DNA from 2 places in the Undibacterium sp. JH2W genome. Region 1 is predicted to be linked to the other one. Evidence: riboswitches for the same ligand, from Rfam matches in the RefSeq annotation. Region 1 holds a riboswitch; the other holds the start of a gene.

Region 1 (10,863 bases):
CACGCCAGGAGTATGCGTATTGTAATAACCCTGACCGATCAAGGACTTCAGTACACGGTTTTTCGACGCCAGTGCCTTCAATGTGGCCAGTGCTTCCTGTTCGGACTTGGCTTCTGTGAATTGCGCCAGTGGCAGCACATCGTGACGGCGGATATTGGCCGGGACGATGGCATCAATCAGGGCTGTGCGGTCAGCATAGCCCAGGGTTTTCAGCATGGCGGCTTGTTCTGCTTCAGAAGGGCCGATATGGCGAGCGATGAAAGCGTCATGCGCTTCCAGTTGGGTCAGTGAAGGACGGGTCATGGTATATGGGGTACGGAAGAGTAACGTGGAATATCAGGCGGAGCTATGCGGGACAAACCGCAACAGGCAAATCCATATTAAAAGAGGCAGCCACAGGGCCACCTCTTTTAACTACATAATCAAGCGATGTTCTTGGCGTAAGCTTCAGCATTCATCAAGGCATCAACATCAGCAATATTGGCTGGTTTCAGTTTGAACAGCCATGCTGCAAACGCGTCAGCATTAATGGATTCTGGTGCATCGGCCAATTCTTCATTGATGGCGACAACTTCGCCAGTCACTGGTGCATAGATGTCGCCAGCTGCTTTAACAGACTCAACCACGGCGCAATCCTTGCCAGCTTCGAGTGCTGTGCCAACTTTAGGCAAATCAACGAAAACGATATCGCCCAAAGCATCCTGAGCAAATGCTGTAATGCCGACAGTGATCGTGCCGTCTGCTTCTGTGCGTACCCATTCGTGGGATGTTGTGTATTTCAGGTCTGCTGGTACGTTCATGATGGGCTCCAGTTAAATAAATTGTTTTAAATAATAATGAGTGGCTAATCAATAGTAGTCAGTACCAGTGCGCTGTACTGACTGCAGATCAAATTATACGGCCAGGATTTTGCCGTTACGGACAAAAGGCAGTTTGACAACGGATGCTGCCAATTGCTTGTCACGGATAACAACATGTACAGTATCGCCGACAGACACGCCCATAGGCAAACGTGCCAGTGCAATTGCCTGTTCCATGGTAGGGCTGAAAGTACCGCTGGTGATTTCGCCTTCGCCTTGTGCGCATACTACTTTTTGATGGGCGCGCAAGATGCCGCCTTTTTCACGCAGGATCAGACCCAGGAACTGGGCGTTCTGGCCTTGTGTTTGCAGTGCTTGCTTGCCAACGAAATCGCGTTCACTGACCAGGTCTATGGTCCAGGCCAGACCAGCATCAAGCGGGTTGACTGTTTCATCCATGTCCTGTCCATACAGATTCATGCCCGCTTCCAGACGCAGGGTGTCACGTGCACCGAGGCCAGCAGGTTTGACACCGGCTGCAACCAGGGCATTCCAGAAATCAGTCACGCGATCGGCAGATACAGCAATCTCGAAACCATCTTCACCGGTATAACCAGTGCGTGCCACCATGACTTCACCAAAGGAAGTATCAGCGACGATGACTGCGTTGAAGGGTTTGATTTCTGCGCTAGCTGCTTTGGTTTCTGGCAAGACTTCCCATGCCTTGGCGCGGGCGTTCGGGCCCTGCACTGCCACCAGGGCAAAAGCGTTAGCACCATCACGGCGCTGGGTAATGGTCAGGCCGCTATTGGTTTCTGCATTGCGGGCATTCATCCAGGCGATGTCTTTTTCTGCCGTGCCAGCATTGACGACGAGGCGGAACCAGTTTTCGCTGAAGAAATAAATGATGAGGTCATCAATGACCGTGCCTTCAGGCTTCAACATGCAGGAATACAGGGCCTTGCCCGCTACCTGCAATTTATCAACATTATTCGCTACCAGGCCACGCAGGAAGCTGCGAACATTTTCGCCCTGGAGATCAACGACACACATATGAGATACATCAAACATGCCGCAATCAGTGCGCACTGCATGATGTTCTTCGATTTGGGAACCATAGTTGACGGGCATGTCCCAACCGCCAAAATCAACCATTTTTGCGCCAGCCGCACGATGGGCTGCATTGAGGGGAGTTGCCTTGAGTGATGTCGCTGCTTGCGTCATGAGTGCCTCATTACCAGATTGAAGGGACGAACAAACGCACGACGACGAATAAACGCCGCATGCGCTGAAATCGCATACCCCTCTGTCCTGGTACCTGAGAGATTACGGGAGCCATGTATGTTTGCTGCCCGCGCGCACCTTCGGTGGGTAGTCCGGCGAATATTTATAAAAATAAACGTATCTGCCGCTACCGCTCTCCAGAGTTGGGGCAACTTTTAACTACCCCGTCGATCGGTCCTTTGTGCCTGAGAGTTTTTTGGGTATTAGCCCCTTCGGCGGCAACTTTCGTCACGCTCTCCCGATCAAGTAGCGCGATTATATAAGGCTTGCAAGGGCTTGGGTAGTTGAGTGTGGAAATATTTACAGAAAAGTGCTTAGTTCATGCTGGATTTGTTAAATTGGCAAATAAAATTTTATTTTAACGAAATTCTTGTATTTGCTTCCATTGCCAAATCGACTATTTAAATATACTTTCCATTTACCGCCTATATTTACCTGATAGTAAATCTCATCCTTGCAGACTGATTTGAATCTTGCATTTTGCGTGAGGCAAATATCTTAAATGCTTTTGCCAAGCTGAAATTAATAACCAGTATTCGTGAAATTATGATTGCAGGCCGGGGGTAGCAATCTTAAATGACGTGTGCAAGTATTTGAAAATCCGAATGCTCAAACACTAGGGATCAGAAATTAGCTCACGCAATAGTTGACCACGAACGCCACTGGATTCCAGCCAAAAGCATGCTGGAATGACGTCAATATGTGCGTTGCATCATTGCCGGATTATGCTTCGGTGATGACGGTAACAGCCCCCCCTATTTCCCCCTCAACACAAGCACACTCTTCGCATGTCCCACAACATCCTTCTCACTCAAATACTGCTGCACATAAGTCCCAGCCGCAAACCCTGCCGCCTGATCATTGTAATGTGCATCAAACAAAACCCCGCTCTGCCCCACAGGATTAATGCCTAGCGCTTTCGAAGCATCAGCAAAATCAATCAGACGTCGTGTTGATGGCCCATACACGACATCCCAGGGTGCTGGTCCTATAGGCCCGGACAAATTATTTGGCACTTCACGCCCACCTGCAACTTCAAACGGGCCTATGTTGAATAGCTTGTCCAGCGGCTTTTGCTGCGCCAAGGGGTGCTTATGTGTCAAGGTATGCGCCTTGCCCCAGGTCCATTGCTTGCTGTCGGCACCAAAGGTTTTTTGCAAATGCGCGATGCTGTCGCGCCAGGCCAGTGCCAGGATATCGTCGCGAGTTTCTACTGCTGGCGTAGTACGGTTATCCCACCAGGGTGAATGCGCATCTGCCAGCAAACGTGGCAAGGCATAGTCAAGCGCGCGGGTACGCAAGAGGTTTTTGAACTGGACTTCACCGACTTCATCTGCCATTGCCGCATAGGTGATCTGATACAGCAATTGACTAAAGATGGTGGGTGCTATGCTATTCGCCTGGTAACTGCCATCCCATTTTTCCAGCAGTTCCAGCAGACGTTTGCCGTCTGCATCAGTTACTTGCTTGCGCAAGGTGGGCAAGATAGAGGGCAAAATCTGCGCAGCATAAGCTGTCTTGTTATCAAGCTGCAAAGCCTGGCTGTTTTTGGTCTCCCACTTGATGCCTGGTTGCGCTAATAAAGCTTCCAGCCTGCGTGCACGTTCATTCAGATTGTAATAGCCGGGGATGGCAAAATCGCCTGATGGCAAGGGTTGTTGATTGGCCGAGACAATGTAGCCGCGCGCAGGATTGACTTCATGCGGATTATCAGCAAAATCAGTAAAGCCAGGCTTGTCTGCCTCTGCTGTACTGCCATCAAGAATAAAAGCCGGGTTGACATCCGATGGTCGCTTGACCAGTTTCGCCGCAGCCCACCAGGCGATGTCGCCTTGCGTATTCGCCCAGACGACATTCAAACCTGGTGCATGGATATTGCTGGCTGCATGGGCTGCTATTTCTTTTGTGCTGGCGCGGTTCAATTCATAAAAGGCATCGAGTACAGGGTTTTCAGTTTCCAAAAATGCCCACCACATGGCGATGGGTTTGGCAGTCAGATCTTCACCCCATGCTTCACGGAAGGCGTCGCTGATGATAGGGCCATGCGCTGATGTTCTCAATTGCAGTTTGAGGGACTCACGCCCTTTGACCTTAATGATTTCTTCGCGGCTTTGCATATCCACCCACTGCCCCTTGATCCAGACTTGATTGGGATTTTGTGGATTGACTTTCTCGGCTATAAAATCGAGATCGTCATTCTGGAACATGGTCAGGGTCCAGCCAAAGTTCTGGTTGTGACCTAACAAGGCAAAGGGATTGAGTGCCTGATGATGGCCATATAATTCAAAACCCGGCATTTTGAGATGAGCTTCATACCAGACCGCGGGTGCCGAGTAAGCGATGTGCGGATCACCCGCCAGCAAGGGTTTACCACTGCCAGTATTTTTACCGGCGACCACCCAGGCATTGCTACCCTCGAACTGAGGCAGGCCAAATTCCTCCAAAGCTTGCTGGCTGGTAGTGGCGATACGATTCATCTTGCCCCAGTCTGCGGCACCCAATTGCAAGGGTTTGATAACACCTTCTGGATGCCAGGCCAGATCGAAAATGCGCAAATAGTCTGCGCCTAGTTTGTCACGTATCTGAGTCAATACTGGTTCAGTACGAAAGGCCGCCGCAAAGCTGTATGCCATATAGCCAGATACAACAACCGTATCTTCTGCAGTAAATGGCCGTTTGGGTATGCCCAGCAATTCAAATTCCAGAGGTGCTGCGTGCGTGGCCTGATATTGATTGATACCATCAAGATAGGCTTTCAGGGCTTTGACTGCAGGAGAGTTTTTATCAAGCCTGGCAGCATAGTCAGCCGCATGCTTGCGCAAACCCAGGGTGCGGAATAAACGGTCGGTATCGAGCAGTTTGGGGCCAAGAATTTCTGCCAGCTCACCTTTGGCCAGGCGACGCACCATTTCCATTTGAAATAATCTATCCTGCGCATGCACATAACCGAGAGCACGATACAAGTCTGCCTCACTTTTTGCTTCTATATGCGGCACACCGCGTTCGTCATATTGCACCGTCACTTCGGCTTGCAAACCCGTGAGCACCTGATTACCTGAGCGCTGCACGCGCTTGCCATACAGATAAACAGCAGCAGCAATGAAGGTAATCAGTAACAGACCTGTCAGTATGAGCAAACTCCATTTCAGCACACGTTTCATCTGTAAGCCTTCTATGCGGTATATTGTTTTTTGATTTTACACTGATGGTCAAAATTACACTCAAACGCTGTTAACTCATAAGTATTGACAATAGTTTATCACCAGAAAAAGACTAGAAGCATGCTATTGATATTCGCCTGCATATCATCATCTATATCTTTCGTTATTGTTTAGCCCGCGGCCCAGCCGACGCTTGCCCTTAGTTTGTCTATCCTTTAGGACTGCGCATGACCACTCCCCCTCCTACCGCTGAAATTTCCCAGCGCAGCAGCTTGCAAACCCTCAAAGGCCTGCTCCCCTTTCTCACGCCCTACAAGATGCAGTTTGTATTGGCAGGCATTGCCTTGCTGGTTGCTGCTGGCGCTACACTGGCAATACCCTATGCTTTCCGCCAGATGATAGACCTGGGTTTTGGTGCCGGCGACCGCAGCATCAAGCATGTGGACCTGACCTTTATCGCCTTGTTTGGGGTGGCCTGCGTACTGGGCATAGCCACGGCCGCCAGGTTTTATATGGTGTCATGGCTGGGTGAAAGAGTGACAGCCGATATACGCAATGCCGTGTATTCGCATGTGGTGACACAAAGCCCGGAATTTTTTGAAACCACACAAACCGGTGAAGTGCTGTCACGTCTGACGACCGACACCACGCTGATACAAACCGTGGTGGGCACCAGCATCTCAATGGCCCTGCGCAATTTCTTGCTGTTCCTCGGCGGCCTGGTGATGTTATTCATTACCAGCCCTAAACTGTCGTCCATCATCATCGTCATGCTGGCGGTAGTGGTCTTGCCCATCATCCTGTTTGGGCGCCGTGTGCGCACCTTATCGCGTGATTCGCAAGACCGGATTGCCGATGCATCAGCAATTGCAGGTGAAATACTGAATGCCATGCCTACCGTGCAAGCCTTCACCCATGAACATATAGAAGCGCAGCGTTTTTCTGGCACAGTGGAAGGCGCATTCAAAACTGCCATGCGCCGCATACGTGCGCGCTCACTGTTGACAGTCATGGCTATCCTGCTGATCTTTGGTGCGATTGTGTTTGTCTTGTGGCTGGGTGCCCATGCAGTAATGCAAGGCCGCATGAGTGGTGGCGAACTGGGTCAGTTCATCCTGTATGCATCCATCGTCGCAGGTGCTGTTGGCGCTTTGTCGGAAGTCATGGGCGATGCCCAGCGCGCTGCCGGTGCAACCGAGCGCTTATTGGAATTGATCGAGGTCAAATCGCCGATACAGAATCCTGTAAAAGCACTGAGTTTGCCTACCCGTGCCGAGCATGATCCCAGAGGGGCAGCACTGTCATTGCAAGGGCTGGAATTTCATTATCCTTCACGCCCCAAGACTGCGGCCTTGCTGAACCTGAAGCTGGATATACAGCCTGGCGAAACTGTTGCCATCGTTGGCTCTTCAGGTGCTGGCAAAACGACGCTATTCCAGATGCTGCTGCGTTTTTATGATCCGCAGCAAGGCAGGATCACCCTGGACGGCATCAATATCCGTGAACTGAATTTGCATGAATTGCGTGGCGCGATAGGCGTGGTGCCACAAGATACCGTCATCTTCTCAGCTAATGCCATGGAAAACATACGCTATGGCCGCGCCGATGCCAGTGATGCAGAAGTGATAGCAGCAGCAAAAATGGCGGCCGCGCATGAGTTTATAGAAAGACTGCCAGAAGGCTATCAATCCTTTCTTGGTGAGCGTGGCGTGCGTCTGTCTGGCGGACAAAAACAGAGGATAGCCATCGCCCGCGCCCTGCTGAAAAATCCCCCATTGCTGTTACTAGATGAAGCCACCAGCGCCCTGGATGCAGAATCAGAACGCCTGGTGCAAGGCGCGCTGGAAGTAGCCATGCAGGGCCGCACTACCCTCATCATTGCCCACCGACTGGCCACTGTGCAGCGTGCCAACCGTATCATCGTCATGGAACATGGCCGCATAGTAGAAACTGGCACCCACGCCTCGTTGGTCGAGCAAGGCGGTGTATATGCAAAATTGGCTGCCTTGCAGTTTGATTTGCATAAAAATGAAGAGTAGAGCCGAATCAATAAAACATGGCAAAATAGCCAACTCACCAACAACACTTACCAAGGAGACCATGATGATAGGCTACATTACTCTAGGCACAAATGATATCGGACGTGCCGCTGCTTTTTACGATGCCTTGCTCGCTGATGTTGGTGCCCGGCGCCAGATAGATCTGGAAGATTTTATTACCTGGGGAGCCAGCCCGAAGCATCCCGCTCTGAGTATAGTCAAACCATATAATGGCGAAGCGGCCACTCCAGGCAATGGCAACATGGTCGCCCTCGTGATGAAAACCAGAGAGCAAGTTCAGGCGGTACATAAAAAAGCACTTGAACTAGGCGGCAAGGATGAAGGTGCGCCAGGCCCAAGAGGTGACAGCGGTTTTTACGCCGCTTATTTCCGCGACCTGGATGGCCATAAACTCAATGCATTCTGCATGGGTGGCTAAAGCCTCAGTTGGCTTCAATCCTTTTCAGCCTCCAGCGTAGCAGCGACAGCGCCCAGGATGCGCTGGGAAAAATCTTCATCTTCTGCCACTCGCGCCAGCACGACTGCTCCCACCATGCTGGCCAAAGCCAGCATGGCCTTATCCTCTCTTTTTTCTTTCGTCTCGCCAGGCAGCAAGTCCGACAGTACAGCCATCAAATCATGTGCGCCTTTATCGGCAGCTTTGCGCACGGTCTTGTTTTGTCTGGCCATGTCTGAACCCAGTGCCGCCAGGGCACAACCCCTGCCCGGCTTGTCCCTGTGGGCGGGAGACAGATAATCATTGGCGATGCGTGACAAGGCGGTATCCGGGGATTCTGCCTGCCATTTCTTCCAGCGCTCTGCCGAACGTCCCAGGCTCAGTGCACAGGTTTGCGCAATCAGATCTTCTTTGGAAGAAAAATTTCCATAAAAGCCACCATGGGTCAGGCCTGCCCCCTTCATCAGATCGACCACGCTGACACCGTCATAGCCACGCTCCCGAAATAGCTGTGAAGCTACATCCAGGATACGCTGGCGATTTTCATTTGCCTGCTCTCGACTGACTTTCATGACGCTACTCCTTAACAAATTCTCTTGACATCATAGATTATAAACGTAATATATACAATCATGATGACCATCATTTAAAGTAAAATACCCCCCATTAACGGAAAACCAATATGGATACCAAGAGCAATCTTCTGAACAAATACCCTGCCATCTGGCTGGTATTGCTGGGCACTGCAGGCACTTTTGCCCTGACCATGGGGACCAGGCAAAGCATGGGGCTGTTTCTCAGTCCCATGAATACCTCCACTGGTCTAGGGGTAGGCAATATCAGCCTGGCTTTCGCCTTTGGGCAATTGTGGTGGGGCCTGACACAGCCATTCGCTGGCGCTTTTGCCGATAAAATGGGTGCTGGGCGCGTCTTGTGCATCGGTATCGTGCTGGTAGCATTAGGCACTTTCATCACGCCGCTGATGACGACTACGGCGGGCCTGATCTTTGCCATAGGCATGCTGGCGGCAGGTGGTGCAGGCATGGCCGGGCCTGCAGTGTTGATGGCGACTGTCACCCGCATGATCCCGGCAGAAAAACGTGGCATTGCCACTGGCATTGTGAATGCAGGTGGTTCATTTGGCCAATTTTTAATGGCGCCAATCGCCATCGCGCTCATGGGTTGGTATGGCTGGAATAATGCGATGCAGATCATGGGCATACTGGTTTTGCTGGCCCTGCCCGCTGCCTATCTATTGCGCGGTAAACCCGCGCAAACCGCCAGTGCAGGACAAGCACCTGTCAGCACTTCCAAAGCGATCGCCATTGCCCTGAAAAATCCCAGTTACCTAATGCTGGCAGCTGGCTTTTTTGTCTGCGGCTTCCATGTGGCTTTCCTCGCCACCCATTTGCCTGGCGTAATAAGTCTATGCGGCTTGCCTGCAGAATTTGGCGGCTGGGCGCTGGCCATGCTGGGCTTGTTCAACATCATAGGCAGCATTTCCATGGGTTGGGCAGTTGGCAAATGGCGCATGAAATCGCTGCTGTCCTTGCTATATGCGACACGTGCCATCGCTATCATCCTGTTTTTGCTGGCACCTAAAACTGGCACGGTTGTGCTGATGTTTGCCGCGGTCATGGGGCTGACTTTTCTGTCTACAGTACCGCCGACTGCTGGCCTGGTTGCCAAGTTGTTTGGCCCGGCAAATATGGCCAGCCTGTTTGGCATCGTCATGCTGACACACCAAATCGGCGGCTTCCTGGGTGTCTGGCTGGGTGGCAAGGTGCTGGAAGCAAATGGCAATTTCAATTTGCTCTGGTATATCGATATCACGCTGGCAGTGGGCGCAGCCCTGATACATTTACCTATACAGGAAAAACAATTGCAACTGCAGGTGGCCTGAGCCGCACTACAATCGACAAGAAAGCAGGCTTTATTTAGTGGCTGAATAAACCTGCTTGCCTGCCACCCAGGTTTGCAAGACCTTGATCTTGTATATATCGGTGGCGGGCATGTTCAGCATATCCTGGTCTATGAGGATAAAGTCCGCCCACTTACCTGCCTCCAGCGTACCCAGGGTATTTTCCTGATGTGCGGCATAGGCTGCATCAAGGGTAAAGCAGCGCAAGGCTTCTTGCACCATCATGGCTTGATTGGCATACCAGCCTTGTGCTGGCTTGCCTGCCATGTCCTGACGGGTAACGGCTGCATGGATGCCCCAGAATGGATTAGGGGATTCTATAGGGAAGTCAGAACCACAAGCGATGCGTGAACCCTGCTTAAGGAAACTGCGCCAGGCATAAGCCCCCTTGATACGTTCTGCTCCCACCCTGTCCTCAGCCATATTCATATCTGACGTCGCATGAGTGGGCTGCATGGAGGGCAAGATGCCCAGTTGTTTGAAGCGCGGGATATCATCTAGTGCCACGACTTGCGCATGCTCTATGCGGTGGCGCGAGCTGGCAGACGCAGGCAAGCGGGCAAAGCCATCGAGTATCTGACGGTTGCCAGCATCACCGATCGCGTGCACATTGACCTGATAGCCTTTGCTGGCGGCTTTTTCTATCATGGCGTACATTTCATCAGCAGTCTTAAATAGCAGCCCATGAGTATGAGGCGCATCTGAATACGGCGCCATCAATGCCGCGCCACGGCTGCCTAGCGCTCCATCGGCAAACAGTTTGACTGCACGCAGAGAATAAAAATCATGCCCATACGTCAGTAAAGGGCCTTGCTGTGAAACCTGATCAAAAAATTCATCGGTGCCGCGCACCATGCCGTAGACGCGTGTCGTCAATTTGCCCTGGTCCGCATATTCGCGGAATAATTTGTCGGCAGATTCTGAAACACCGGCATCATGCACGCTCGTGACGCCAACCTTGGCCAACTCCAGCAAGGCCAGGTCCAGGGCAGCTCTTTGCTCGGCATTCGATGCTGGAGGCACCACCTTGTCGACCAGACGCATGGCAGCATCAACGAGGATGCCGGTAGGCTTGCCCTGGGCATCTTTTTCTATCTTGCCACCAGCAGGGTCAGGTGTATTTTCTGTAATACTTGCCAGTTGCAGGGCTTTGGTATTGGCCCAACCAGCGTGACCATCTACCCGTGACAACCAGACCGGA
Region 2 (10,863 bases), on a different contig from region 1:
GACGCGCCAGATTTCACCGTTTTCTGATGCGCCTACGCGTTCTACCGTGTTGGCTTGTATGCCCGCGACTTCACGCTTGACCATGTAGTTGAGGCCGTCACCGTTGGACATGGGTTCATTGGCTTCTATCTCAAAGTAGTTGGCAGCCAGGCGGGTCACATAACCGAGGTGCAGGCCTACATATTTGGGCGAATCAAATGCGCCTATGTCGTCGAGACGGCCATTGGCAAAATAATCTGTGTGGCCGCGGTGGAAGTTCTTGTCCACATTGGGACTGAATGACACCTGGCTATGGCCGCTGGACGCGCGCGTGAATTCTGGCCTGCGCTCGAGAATTTCATCCAGCAGCAAGCGGTAATGGGCGGTGATGTTCTTGACATAGCCCATGTCCTTGTAGCGGCCTTCTATCTTCAAAGACTGTACGCCCGCATCGAGCAGTGCTTCAAGATTGCGGCTCTGGTCATTGTCTTTCATCGACAACAAATGTTTTTCATAAGCGACTACCCTGCCCTCGCCATCGCTGAGGGTATAAGGCAGGCGGCAGGCTTGTGAACAATCGCCACGATTGGCGCTGCGACCATTGTCAGCATGCGAGATATAGCATTGGCCAGAGAAAGCCACACACAAGGCACCATGCACAAAATATTCAAGCGGCGTGGCAACCTGGGCCTTGATGGCCTGTATCTGCTTGATCGTCAGTTCACGTGCCAGTACCAATTGCGAGAAACCGACATCGCCAAGGAATTTGGCTTTTTCCACGCCACGGATATCGCATTGTGTGCTGGCATGCAGTTGGATGGGCGGGATATCGAGTTCCAAAATGCCCATGTCTTGCACGATGAGGGCATCGACACCGGCGTCATACAGCTGACGTATCTGCTTCCTTGCCGGTTCCAGCTCAGAATCATGCAGGATGGTATTCATGGTCACGAAGATGCGCGCATGATAGCGGTGGGCAAATTCCACCAGGCTGGCTATCTCGCTGATTTCATTACTGGCATTGTGACGCGCGCCAAAAGAAGGGCCACCGATGTAGACTGCATCAGCACCATGCAAGATCGCTTCCCGGCCTATCTCTACAGTTTTGGCGGGCGATAACAGTTCGGTCTGGTTGACTAGCAAGCTCATGGCGGTGGCAAATGACGGGGAAAGGGCGAAATTATAAAGGAAATCAAGGGCTTATGTCGTATTTGATGCTGTGGCCAAGCCTGAATTGAATATTAGTTATGCAATATTCAAGCTCACAAACCCAGTTTCTTGAGTATCAATCAACTTTAGCAGATCGTTTTTGCCATCTGCAGTGTAGGACAAAGCAGGCAGATAAAAAGCAGATAAGCAAAATATATAGGCTGCAAACAAATTTTCATTGCGTAAAAAGTACGCTTTTCTGTTTCCTTCACTTGCCTGCTCTACAATACCGCCTGATGTCATTATTAGAATACTTATGCGCCTCATTCCTGCCAGCCTGTTTTTTGTCTTGCCCCTGCTCCCTGCCTGCGCTTTTGCACAAGCCAGCCTGCCACCGGCAGTCGAGGTCGCCTTCAGCAAGACCAATGTCCCGGTACAAGCCTTTAGCGCCATCGTCATGCCAGCCAGTGGCGGTGCTGCTGTCCTGACGCAAGTCGCAGACAGGCCCATGAACCCCGCTTCGGCCATGAAACTGGTCACTACCCTGGTCGGGCTGGAAGAGCTAGGCCCCAATTTCCGCTGGAAGACGCAAATCCTGGCGGATAAAACAGCGAAAAAAAACAATGACAGCCTGACTGGCACCATGTATTTGCGTGGCGGTGGCGACCCCAATCTGTCCATAGAAAAACTGAGCAGCATGCTGCGCAATCTGCGCAACCAGGGCTTGCGAAAATTGCGTGGTGATCTCATTCTTGATCGCAGTTATTTCCAGCCTGAGCGACCCGATATAGGCGCACCGCAATTCGATGAGTTCCCGGATGCTTATTACAACGTCATACCGGATGCCTTGCTGGTGAACAGCAATCTGAGCAGCATCTCTCTGGAATCAACAGGCGATAAGATAGAGGCACGTCTGAACACACCGCTGGATAAGGTCAAGATCACCAATCACCTGCACTTGAATGAGCTACCCTGCTCAGCCTGGGAGACAGAATGGCTGCCGCCTGTCATAGAAACCACCAGCAATGTCATTGATGACCCAGAAGCAGAAAACCCAAATGCACCAGCCACAAAAAAACCGGCGCACCAGACTACCCGTGGCGGGCTGGAAATCACCTTGAATGGTGGCTTCCCTAAGCGCTGCAAGATCACCAATAATATCAATATCCTGGACCGTAACCAGTATCTGGCGCACCTGATACGCGCCCTGTGGCAAGAGATGGGCGGCACCTGGCAGGGTGAAGTGCGCGATGGTAAAACACCCGCCTCTGCCACAGTCTTGACTGAGCGTGTGTCCGAGCCGCTGGCGGATATACTGCGCATCATCAACAAGCAATCCGACAATGTCATGGCGCGCACGCTCTACCTGACTTTGGGTGCCGAATCAGGCAGTGCAGGCAATAAACAGGGCATGAGCAATTTGCAGGCAGCCGATGCACGTATCAGGCAATGGCTGTTCAAACAAGGCATCAACGATGCCGGGCTGGTGCTGGAAAATGGCGCGGGCCTGTCACGCCTGGAACGTATCAGCCCGCAACAAATGGCTGGTTTATTGCAAGCTGGTGCGCGCAGTAACTGGTATGCAGAATTTGCCAGCAGCCTGCCTGTAGCCTCGCTGGATGGCACCATGCGCCGCCGTTTGAAAGGTGGCCCGGCAGAATTGCGGGCGCGCATCAAGACCGGCACACTGAAAGATGTGGTCGCCGTCGCCGGTTATGTCAGGGATGTCAATGACCAGCAATGGGTGGTCGTGGCCATGATCAATCATGATGAGGCTGCGAGGGCCAAGGCTGCGCTGGATGAATTAATCAACTGGGTCGCGGCCGGGCGGCCTTGACGACTACTCGCCTATTTGGCTTTATGCTGCTTATCATTCTGGACCACATATTGTTGCGTGGCCGGATCAAACACCAGCCTGATCTTGCCCAGTAGTGGCGTGATGAGCAAGTCGTAGCCTGTCAGGCGCTCACCCGTGCTATCTGTGCCATGGCTGACTTCACGATAGCTGATGATCTTGCCTGAAAATTCCAGCAATAGCGGGCCTGGCATGGTGGTGCCGGGGCTGAGCTGCCATCTGGCCAGGTAGTCATGGCAATGGGGTGGTGCCGGGTCGCTGTCGCGCAAGTGCAGGCGCAGGTGCTTGCCTTTACCTGAGCGCATCAGGCTTTCACATTCTGGCCCACTTTCAAAATGCCGGACCAGATCAGGGTCCTTGCTTTTATCGAACATAGGGCTGATCTTGTCGGCCTCTATGCGCAATAAGCGCAGCCAGATATTCACTTCATTTTTTTCTACGTGGCTATGTTCTATCGCCAGGGCAAATTCGCCAGGAAATAATTCCACCAGGCTGGTCTTGCTGATACGGCCATCGGGGGCCAGCCATTCCACCACGTCCTGGCGATTGGTCAATGACCAGGCTTCGCCACGACGCTGAAACCAGTAGGCAGCAATCAGATTGGGTAAGCCAGACTCCAGTGGCTCGCCCTTGACCAGCAAGACTGCGGTATCTTCTGCCAGCTTTTGCACGTGCAGGGCATGCATGCGCAGGGCCAGTTCTGCTACCGGTCTGGCTGAGGCCGGCAGCTCTGCCTTTAACTGCGGTGCCTTGACGATGGCCTTGTCATCTACCACATCCCAGCCCTTGAATACCAGGCGCATGAGGTCGCGCTGCTCCAGGGTTTGCACAGATTCTGTGCGTGTGCAAGCGGCCAGCAGACATAGCGCAAGCAAGGAAAAAAAATGGAAGAGCGGGCGATGCAGGCTTGGTTGAACAGTTAATTGCACAATGGATTACGCAAAAGAAAATCTTCTATGAAGCAAAATAGATTTTAACTGAAGCCTGATGAAGAGCCGATATCAGAAGCACAATCTCTCTATTCACCATTCCTGAAGCGCCGGACAGCCTCATCCCTCTTGGCGATGAGCTTGTCACCCTTGACTTGCATGCCTAGCGCAAAATAAGACTGCGCCAGGGCCTCGAGGGTATAGATATCCCATTCATTGCCATTCGCCATACTCTTTTCCAGCAGGGCTATGGCTTGTTTGTGGCTGTTCTTTTTGGCATATAGCAGGGCCAGCTCATTGATGAGCAATTGATAGGGCTGGCTATTCAAACCTTTTTCAAGCCAGATGCGTGCCCCTTCTGTATCTTCTCCATAAATAGCCATGCCACGCTCATAGCACAGTCGAGACTTCAATTGTTCGACCAGCACTTCATCGTCCGTCATTTGCCTGATCTCGTTGATGAAGGCTTCCATCTCGCTAAACGAACCACCCCATTGCGGCAGCAATTTATTCAGATAGGCATACGCTGGCGAATACAGGCCAGGGTCTTGTTGCAGAGCGGTTTTGAGCAAAGCAAGATCATCTTCTTGCTTGCTGAGCGCCTTGTTATTGCGTATCAATTCACCGGCACAGATAGCGCATGCCATGATTTTTTCATTGGCCTTGTTGAAATCCTGTCTGGCCAGGGCTGCCAGGCAGTGAAATGCGGCAAACTGTGACTTACTGGTTTCTGCCGCAAATTTAGCACCGCGCGCTTCCCAGGCCTGCTCTTGCAAGAACATCCCGCGCGCCAGATAGGCATAGCCATGCTGACTGGTTTTTACCCAGCGATCAAACTGTTTCTTGTACTCTTTATCCAAACGTGACAAGGTGCCAAAACGCGTGTACAGGACATTGGAGTTTAATTTTCCGGCCTGTTTTTTTGCAAAGCCATCGTCCAGTGTCTGATCCAGTTTATTGAATTCGCCGCGCCATAACATTGAGACCAGTATGTTTTGCTCATGCTCTTCATCCGCGTAAGCACTACCCACTTTGGGAACCTCTGGACTTCCTGTAGATTTTTTTTGCCAGATCGCCTGATGTAATTCGGTATTGGCAGCATCGCGAAAAGACTGGTGCCAGGTTTCCTGATAGCCCTCTTCTGTCATATTCTTTTTGTAATTGGCATACCACTCCGTCGTCATGGCCCAATAGTAATAAAATCTTTCTACATCAGGTGGCAAGGGCTGGAAATAAGCCTTGTAAGTCAGCATGCCCTTACTATCTTTTTGCCCTGCCAATTTGTAAGGCATGTAACGGCTTTCCACCATTTTTTTTGCAAAATTGCTCAGTCCAGAACTAGTCAGCCAGGCACTTTCCTTGCCTTTTTCCTTGGCAGCTTCCTGCACTGCTGGCTGGTCTTGCGCATTTACTTCAGCGTGGATAAAACTCAGTGCCAGCCCACAAGCAAGGCTGAGTTTGCCGAGCAGGGACGACAGGCGTGATCGCGAAACCAGGGTAAATTGTAGAGGCATGGATAAAGAGAAGGGGTCGATAGTAGCCATATGATAGCTGGGCTAAGGGACAAACACCAAGCATACCAAAGCATGTAAGGCTGGCAAGCCATTATCAAAACAATGGCTGCACAGCATTAGCAAAAAAATAATCGCTTTGTTATCAAAAATAATTTGTAAATGATTAAGGCGTGCACTATGCTCATTTCTACGACCCACACAAGGGGTTGAGCACAAAGGCGCAAGCCAGGTGATATCGGGAGAGACTGTCTACGCACAAGAAGGACAGCGCCGAAGGAGCAACCACCCCGGAAACTCTCAGGCAACAAGGACCGTTATCACTTTCAAACTCTGAAGAGCTGCCGGACTACGTCGCCCGGCACACCGAAGGAGCAAGCATTGCACTGCCACCAGCAGTTGCAGGCGAAATCTCTCAGGTCCAGGACAGAGGGGGTATCCGCAGCGTATTTTGCGCGCAGATATCTCTTTGACGCCCGGAGTTTCTACATCATGAAACTGACTCATTTGCACGGTGACACTGTCACCGCGATGGCGGCAGCCTGCGCGCTCGCACGACAAAAGACTGGCGACAAAGCCAGGTCTGAAGAAAGCAGCCAGCTCAACCATGGCTACAAAGATGATCTCAATGCAGACAGCTCGACCATGCATGCTCACCACACGTCTTTCTGGTGTAGTCACCTGCATTGTTGATGCTACTCAGCCTTGTTAGCTCCTTGAGCTAATTACCTGTTTCCCGCACCCGCGGGTGAATTGTCCGGCATGTGAACCATGTCATGTTTCAAGCCGCCCAGCCCGCTTGGACAGACGGGCTTTTATCTACATCTCTAGAAGGAGCAAGCTATCATGCATTTGAACTCCGTTTCAAGATACAAAAAATCCACGCTCGCCGCTTTGATGTTCAGTCTCAGCTGTGCTATGACGAGTGCACCGTTACTGGCACAAAACATCAGCAGCGACATCGCCGGTACGACAGAGCAGGCCCGCCTCGTCAGCGCAGCAGCACAACGTGATTTTGCCGACTTTGTGCAATTCAATGTACAGCGGCGTGGTGGCACCCTGCCTGCCGAATTCCCGCTGGAAGTCAATGATGTGCAAGACCTCAAGGATGCCAAAATCAGTTATGGCTTCCCTGTGTATAGCATCCCGCCGCAAGATGTCCTGGCTGGTCGCAGTGATTTGCGTAGCCTGGCCAAGGCCACAGGCGAGTGGCGCTTTGTCATCAGCCTGCATGACACACCGATAGGTCTGGCAACCCTCAGGCAGGACAATGGCCGCTGGGGTATTACCTCCTATGGTGGAAGCGTGCTGGCCAAGGATGTGGATGCAGCTATTGCCGTGCATGGCAATAGCACGCGCTCTAACTTGCGCTTCATCCGTATCTACCAGGCCATGTCAGATTTCCTAGAAGTAGTGTCCCCCACTGATGCCCGTGCCCGCTTCGCGCCTTTGCAGGCAGCCCGGCAAACCCTGCTGCTGCAACAGCGCAGCGAAAAAACCGGAACAGCCTCCGCCAATGGTGGATTGCTGGAACAAAGCGACATCCTCGATCCGCTGCGGGCCAGCATCAAGACCAATATGGATAACTTCCGCTAAGCGCAGCATCCATACTCATACCGACATATATAGGGAGATATCATGCAAAAAAATCTGTTAAGACTGATCCTTGCACTGGGCATCATGCTGGGTGTTTCATCTGCCTTTGCCCAGTCACGCGCACTGAACATACCGCTGGTAACACAAGAGCATAGCCAGTGGTGCTGGGCAGGCAGCAGCAAGGCATTGCTGAGTTTTTACAATCAAAATCCCAGTCAGTGCCAGATCGTCAACTGGGCTTTTGGCTTGAATTACGCCTGTGGCAATAGCAACTTTAACTGGAATAGTTACGCCAACCAGCCCAACTCCATGTATGGCAGCGGTGGTAGCGTGCAAAACATCCTGAACCATTGGGGTGTATCCAACAATGCTTACAACTATGCCTCTTCATGGAATACCGTGGTCAATGACATCAATGCCAACCGCCCCTTCGTCATCCGCTATGGCTGGACCAATGGTGGCGGCCATATCATGGTTGGCTCTGGCTATGAAGTCTACAATGGCACCAATTACATCTACATCATGAACCCATGGCCAGGTGAAGGTAAAACCTATAGAACTTATGGTTCTACGGTTTCGGACTATGACCATCAATGGACACATACCCAGCGTATGAATGTCAGTGGCTGATCACCCTGGCATTGCCGTGACATATACGTCATGAACGTCATGAAATAAGCAGGTGGGAGCTTGTGCATTTAACACCTCCTACCTGCCGTGCACCATACCGAGCACATCTTTCTGCTGGCGTGCCATAAGAGGCATACTTTACAATGCGTGCATGAGTACTTCTTTTTCCTGCCGCCCTCATTGCGCCGCCTGCTGCATAGCACCGTCCATCTCCAGTCCTATACCCGGTATGCCAGACGGCAAACCCGCGGGTGTGCCCTGTATACAACTGGATGAAGATTTAGGCTGCAAGATTTTTGGCGATGCCAGCCGCCCGGCTGTTTGCGCGGGCTTACAGGCATCGTCAGACATGTGCGGGGATAATAAAGAGCAGGCGATGTTTTATCTGACACAGCTTGAAGCTGCGACCGCGCCACATTGATACCATGCGTCTGCCATGACTGATCTGTTCGCCCTAATCATTGCCAGTCTTGCCTGGCTCATCTGGATACCAACTACTGTCTTGGATAAGAGAGCAAGAGGGGACATGGGAAGTCTGTCCATATTTCCCATTATCCCCTTATTCCCGCTGCTGGCATGGGGCCTGGCCTATATGCTGGACCAGCTTCATGCACAGTTGGGGACCATGCTTGTAGTGAGCATGCATTTGCTTCTCCTAATGACAATGCTGATGAGTGCAGTTAAATCGCTCAAAGTACTAAACAAGAAATGAAGGCAATGTTAAATCAATCACCAAGCATACCCAATAGGTATTTCTGATTAAATATACAATGCCAAGCCTTACTTATCAGTCATACAAAAATCTGATTTGACAAATCATGAATAAATTTCATACAAACTTCATACAACTAGCTAATTACTTCAAAGTATAATTGCCACTAGGAAATTTAATTTCTCTTCTTCCCTATGCAGACCACCAGGTAATTACGGGTCTGCATTTTCAATTTGTCTTACGACAACAAATAGAAAATCTATGATCTCTTTACTTAAACACCTTTCGGTGGGTAAACGCCTAGGCTTGGGCTTTGCACTCATCCTGGTCTTGTTCTTCATGACCACCCTGGTCGCCATCCTTAAACTCAATACGGTTGCTGCAGCGGCTGATGATTTATTGAAAGATCCGCTGGCAACAGAACGCATGGTTAGCGACTGGTATCGCAATATCCACACTGGCGTGCGCCGTACCATAGCCATAGCCAAAAGCAGCGATCCTTCGCTCGCCAGATTTTTTGCAGCAGATCAGGAAGAATCAAGCAGGACTTCTGCACTCCTGCAAAAGGAAATAGGCGAACATATGAAGAGTGCTGATGAGATTGCCCTCTTCAAGGAAATCGGCGAACAACGCCAAGCCTATATCAGTGCCCGCAACAAAGTTGTCGACCTCAAAAAAGAAGGCAAAGTGGATGAAGCCAATACTGCTCTGGACAAGGAGTTCATTCCAGCATCGACTATCTATGTCAAAAAGATAGAAGAAATGCTGGCCATGCAGCGCAAGCAAATTGATGATACTTCGGACGAAATCCAGCACACTTATCAATCCAGCCGCATGCTGTTGATCGCCCTCTCGGTAATTGCTGCCATGCTGGCAGTAGCCTGTGCCTGGTTGATGACGATATCCATCACCAAGCCACTGGCCAGGGCCACGGCAGTTGCAGAAAAGATGGCGCAAGGTGATTTGAGTGACTCCCTAGAGATAAAACTGCATGATGAAATCGGCAAGATGATGCATGCCATTAATGGCATCAACACTGGCCTCAGCGGTGTCATTGGTAATGTGCGACATGGCACTGAAACCATCAACGTGGCTGCAGCTGAAATTGCCTCGGGCAATGCAGACCTGTCATCTCGCACAGAATCACAAGCCAGTTCATTGCAGGAAACTGCATCGTCAATGGAAGAACTGACATCGACGGTCAAGCAAAATGCCGACAATGCGCGCCAGGCCAATCAACTGGTGATCTCGGCATCCGGCGTTGCCGTCAAAGGGGGGGAAGTGGTCGGACAGGTAGTGGCAACCATGGGATCTATCAAGGAAAGCTCGCGCAAGATCGTCGATATTATCTCGGTCATTGATGGCATAGCCTTCCAGACCAATATCCTGGCCCTGAATGCTGCCGTAGAAGCGGCCCGCGCCGGTGAGCAAGGTCGTGGCTTTGCCGTGGTGGCAACCGAGGTGCGCAATCTGGCACAGCGTAGTGCTTCCGCCGCCAAGGAAATCAAGCACCTCATCGATGACTCAGTAGGCAAGGTCGAACATGGCAGCAGGCTGGTGGATACGGCTGGCCAGACCATGACGGATATTGTTTCCAGCGTCAAGCATGTGGCAGACATCATGAGCGAAATCACGGCAGCCAGCCAGGAACAAAGTGCCGGTATTGAACAAGTCAATCTGGCTGTCACGCAAATGGATGAGATGACACAACAAAATGCCGCCCTGGTGGAACAAGCTGCGGCTGCGGCAGAAAGCATGCGCGAGCAATCAGCTAAATTGTCGGATCTGGTCGCGCAATTCCAGATCATGGAGCAGGCAGAAAAACCTGCCATGCAAGTTCGCCGCCCCGTCAATACCCTCCGTCCACCAGTGATTACGCGCGCAGTAAATGTATCCAGTAGAGCGCAGCTTCGCCATCTGCCGCAAAGAAAATCCGCTGCGGCCGAGCAAGACTGGGAAGAGTTTTAAGAAATCAAGGGAAGCTGATCCCTGGTTTCAAGGGCATGTCTGCCTGGCTGTTATTTTCTAAAGCAGTGCAGACGCGTTTCTTTCCGTCGACATAAATGCCCATATGCATTTATGTCAGCTTAGATCTTGATACGCATGGAATCACCACTCAAAAAGAACAGGGAAATGCCATCTTCGTTTTGATGGACACGGACAACAGACTGTTCCAGACTGGCAGCATACAGTTTGCTGCCGTCATGACGGAAAATGCCAAACCACATGCGTTGCGTGCTGGTGCGGGAATTAGCGGCCAGCAAAAGGTAGTCGCAGCCGCCTATTTGTACTTCACTGGCTTGCAGCTCCCCCATGTAAAAAGTCGAAGGTATGCGTTCCAGCATGATGCGCAGGCCATCGTGATAGACCTGGATCAGCACACCATTATCTGTGCCCGAGCGCACAAAATTGAATTCAAATGACCCCATCCTGGTGGGTGTATTACGACGTACGTGGACATGATCGGCAAAGCCGGCAAAATAATTATTGCGGTCAGTACGC

Evidence for each region. Region 1 has a riboswitch for glycine ahead of gcvT (glycine cleavage system aminomethyltransferase GcvT). Riboswitches for the same ligand answer to the same signal wherever they lie in the genome.
Region 2: linked by a shared signal. The riboswitch ahead of ACO0LC_RS26135 (hypothetical protein) and the one ahead of gcvT (glycine cleavage system aminomethyltransferase GcvT) in region 1 are both predicted to bind glycine.

Annotation. Positions count from the first base shown of each region.
Region 1 is NZ_JBMPOT010000002.1:169,455-180,317, reverse strand. It holds gene gcvP (aminomethyl-transferring glycine dehydrogenase) at 1-303, opposite strand, end outside; gene gcvH (glycine cleavage system protein GcvH) at 423-800, opposite strand; gene gcvT (glycine cleavage system aminomethyltransferase GcvT) at 894-2,024, opposite strand; glycine riboswitch at 2,097-2,235, opposite strand; glycine riboswitch at 2,247-2,335, opposite strand; gene ACO0LC_RS03085 (penicillin acylase family protein) at 2,840-5,245, opposite strand; gene ACO0LC_RS03080 (ABC transporter transmembrane domain-containing protein) at 5,473-7,284, shown strand; gene ACO0LC_RS03075 (VOC family protein) at 7,349-7,723, shown strand; gene ACO0LC_RS03070 (TetR/AcrR family transcriptional regulator) at 7,738-8,313, opposite strand; gene ACO0LC_RS03065 (MFS transporter) at 8,424-9,644, shown strand; gene ACO0LC_RS03060 (amidohydrolase) at 9,675-10,863, opposite strand, start outside.
Region 2 is NZ_JBMPOT010000024.1:51,538-62,400, reverse strand. It holds gene ACO0LC_RS26160 (peptidase U32 family protein) at 1-1,128, opposite strand, end outside; gene ACO0LC_RS26155 (hypothetical protein) at 1,225-1,431, opposite strand; gene dacB (D-alanyl-D-alanine carboxypeptidase/D-alanyl-D-alanine endopeptidase) at 1,445-2,965, shown strand; gene ACO0LC_RS26145 (hypothetical protein) at 2,977-3,912, opposite strand; gene ACO0LC_RS26140 (hypothetical protein) at 4,002-5,456, opposite strand; glycine riboswitch at 5,653-5,750, shown strand; gene ACO0LC_RS26135 (hypothetical protein) at 5,916-6,116, shown strand; gene ACO0LC_RS26130 (hypothetical protein) at 6,342-7,019, shown strand; gene ACO0LC_RS26125 (C39 family peptidase) at 7,062-7,649, shown strand; gene ACO0LC_RS26120 (YkgJ family cysteine cluster protein) at 7,801-8,070, shown strand; gene ACO0LC_RS26115 (hypothetical protein) at 8,086-8,361, shown strand; gene ACO0LC_RS26110 (methyl-accepting chemotaxis protein) at 8,623-10,329, shown strand; gene ACO0LC_RS26105 (hypothetical protein) at 10,449-10,863, opposite strand, start outside.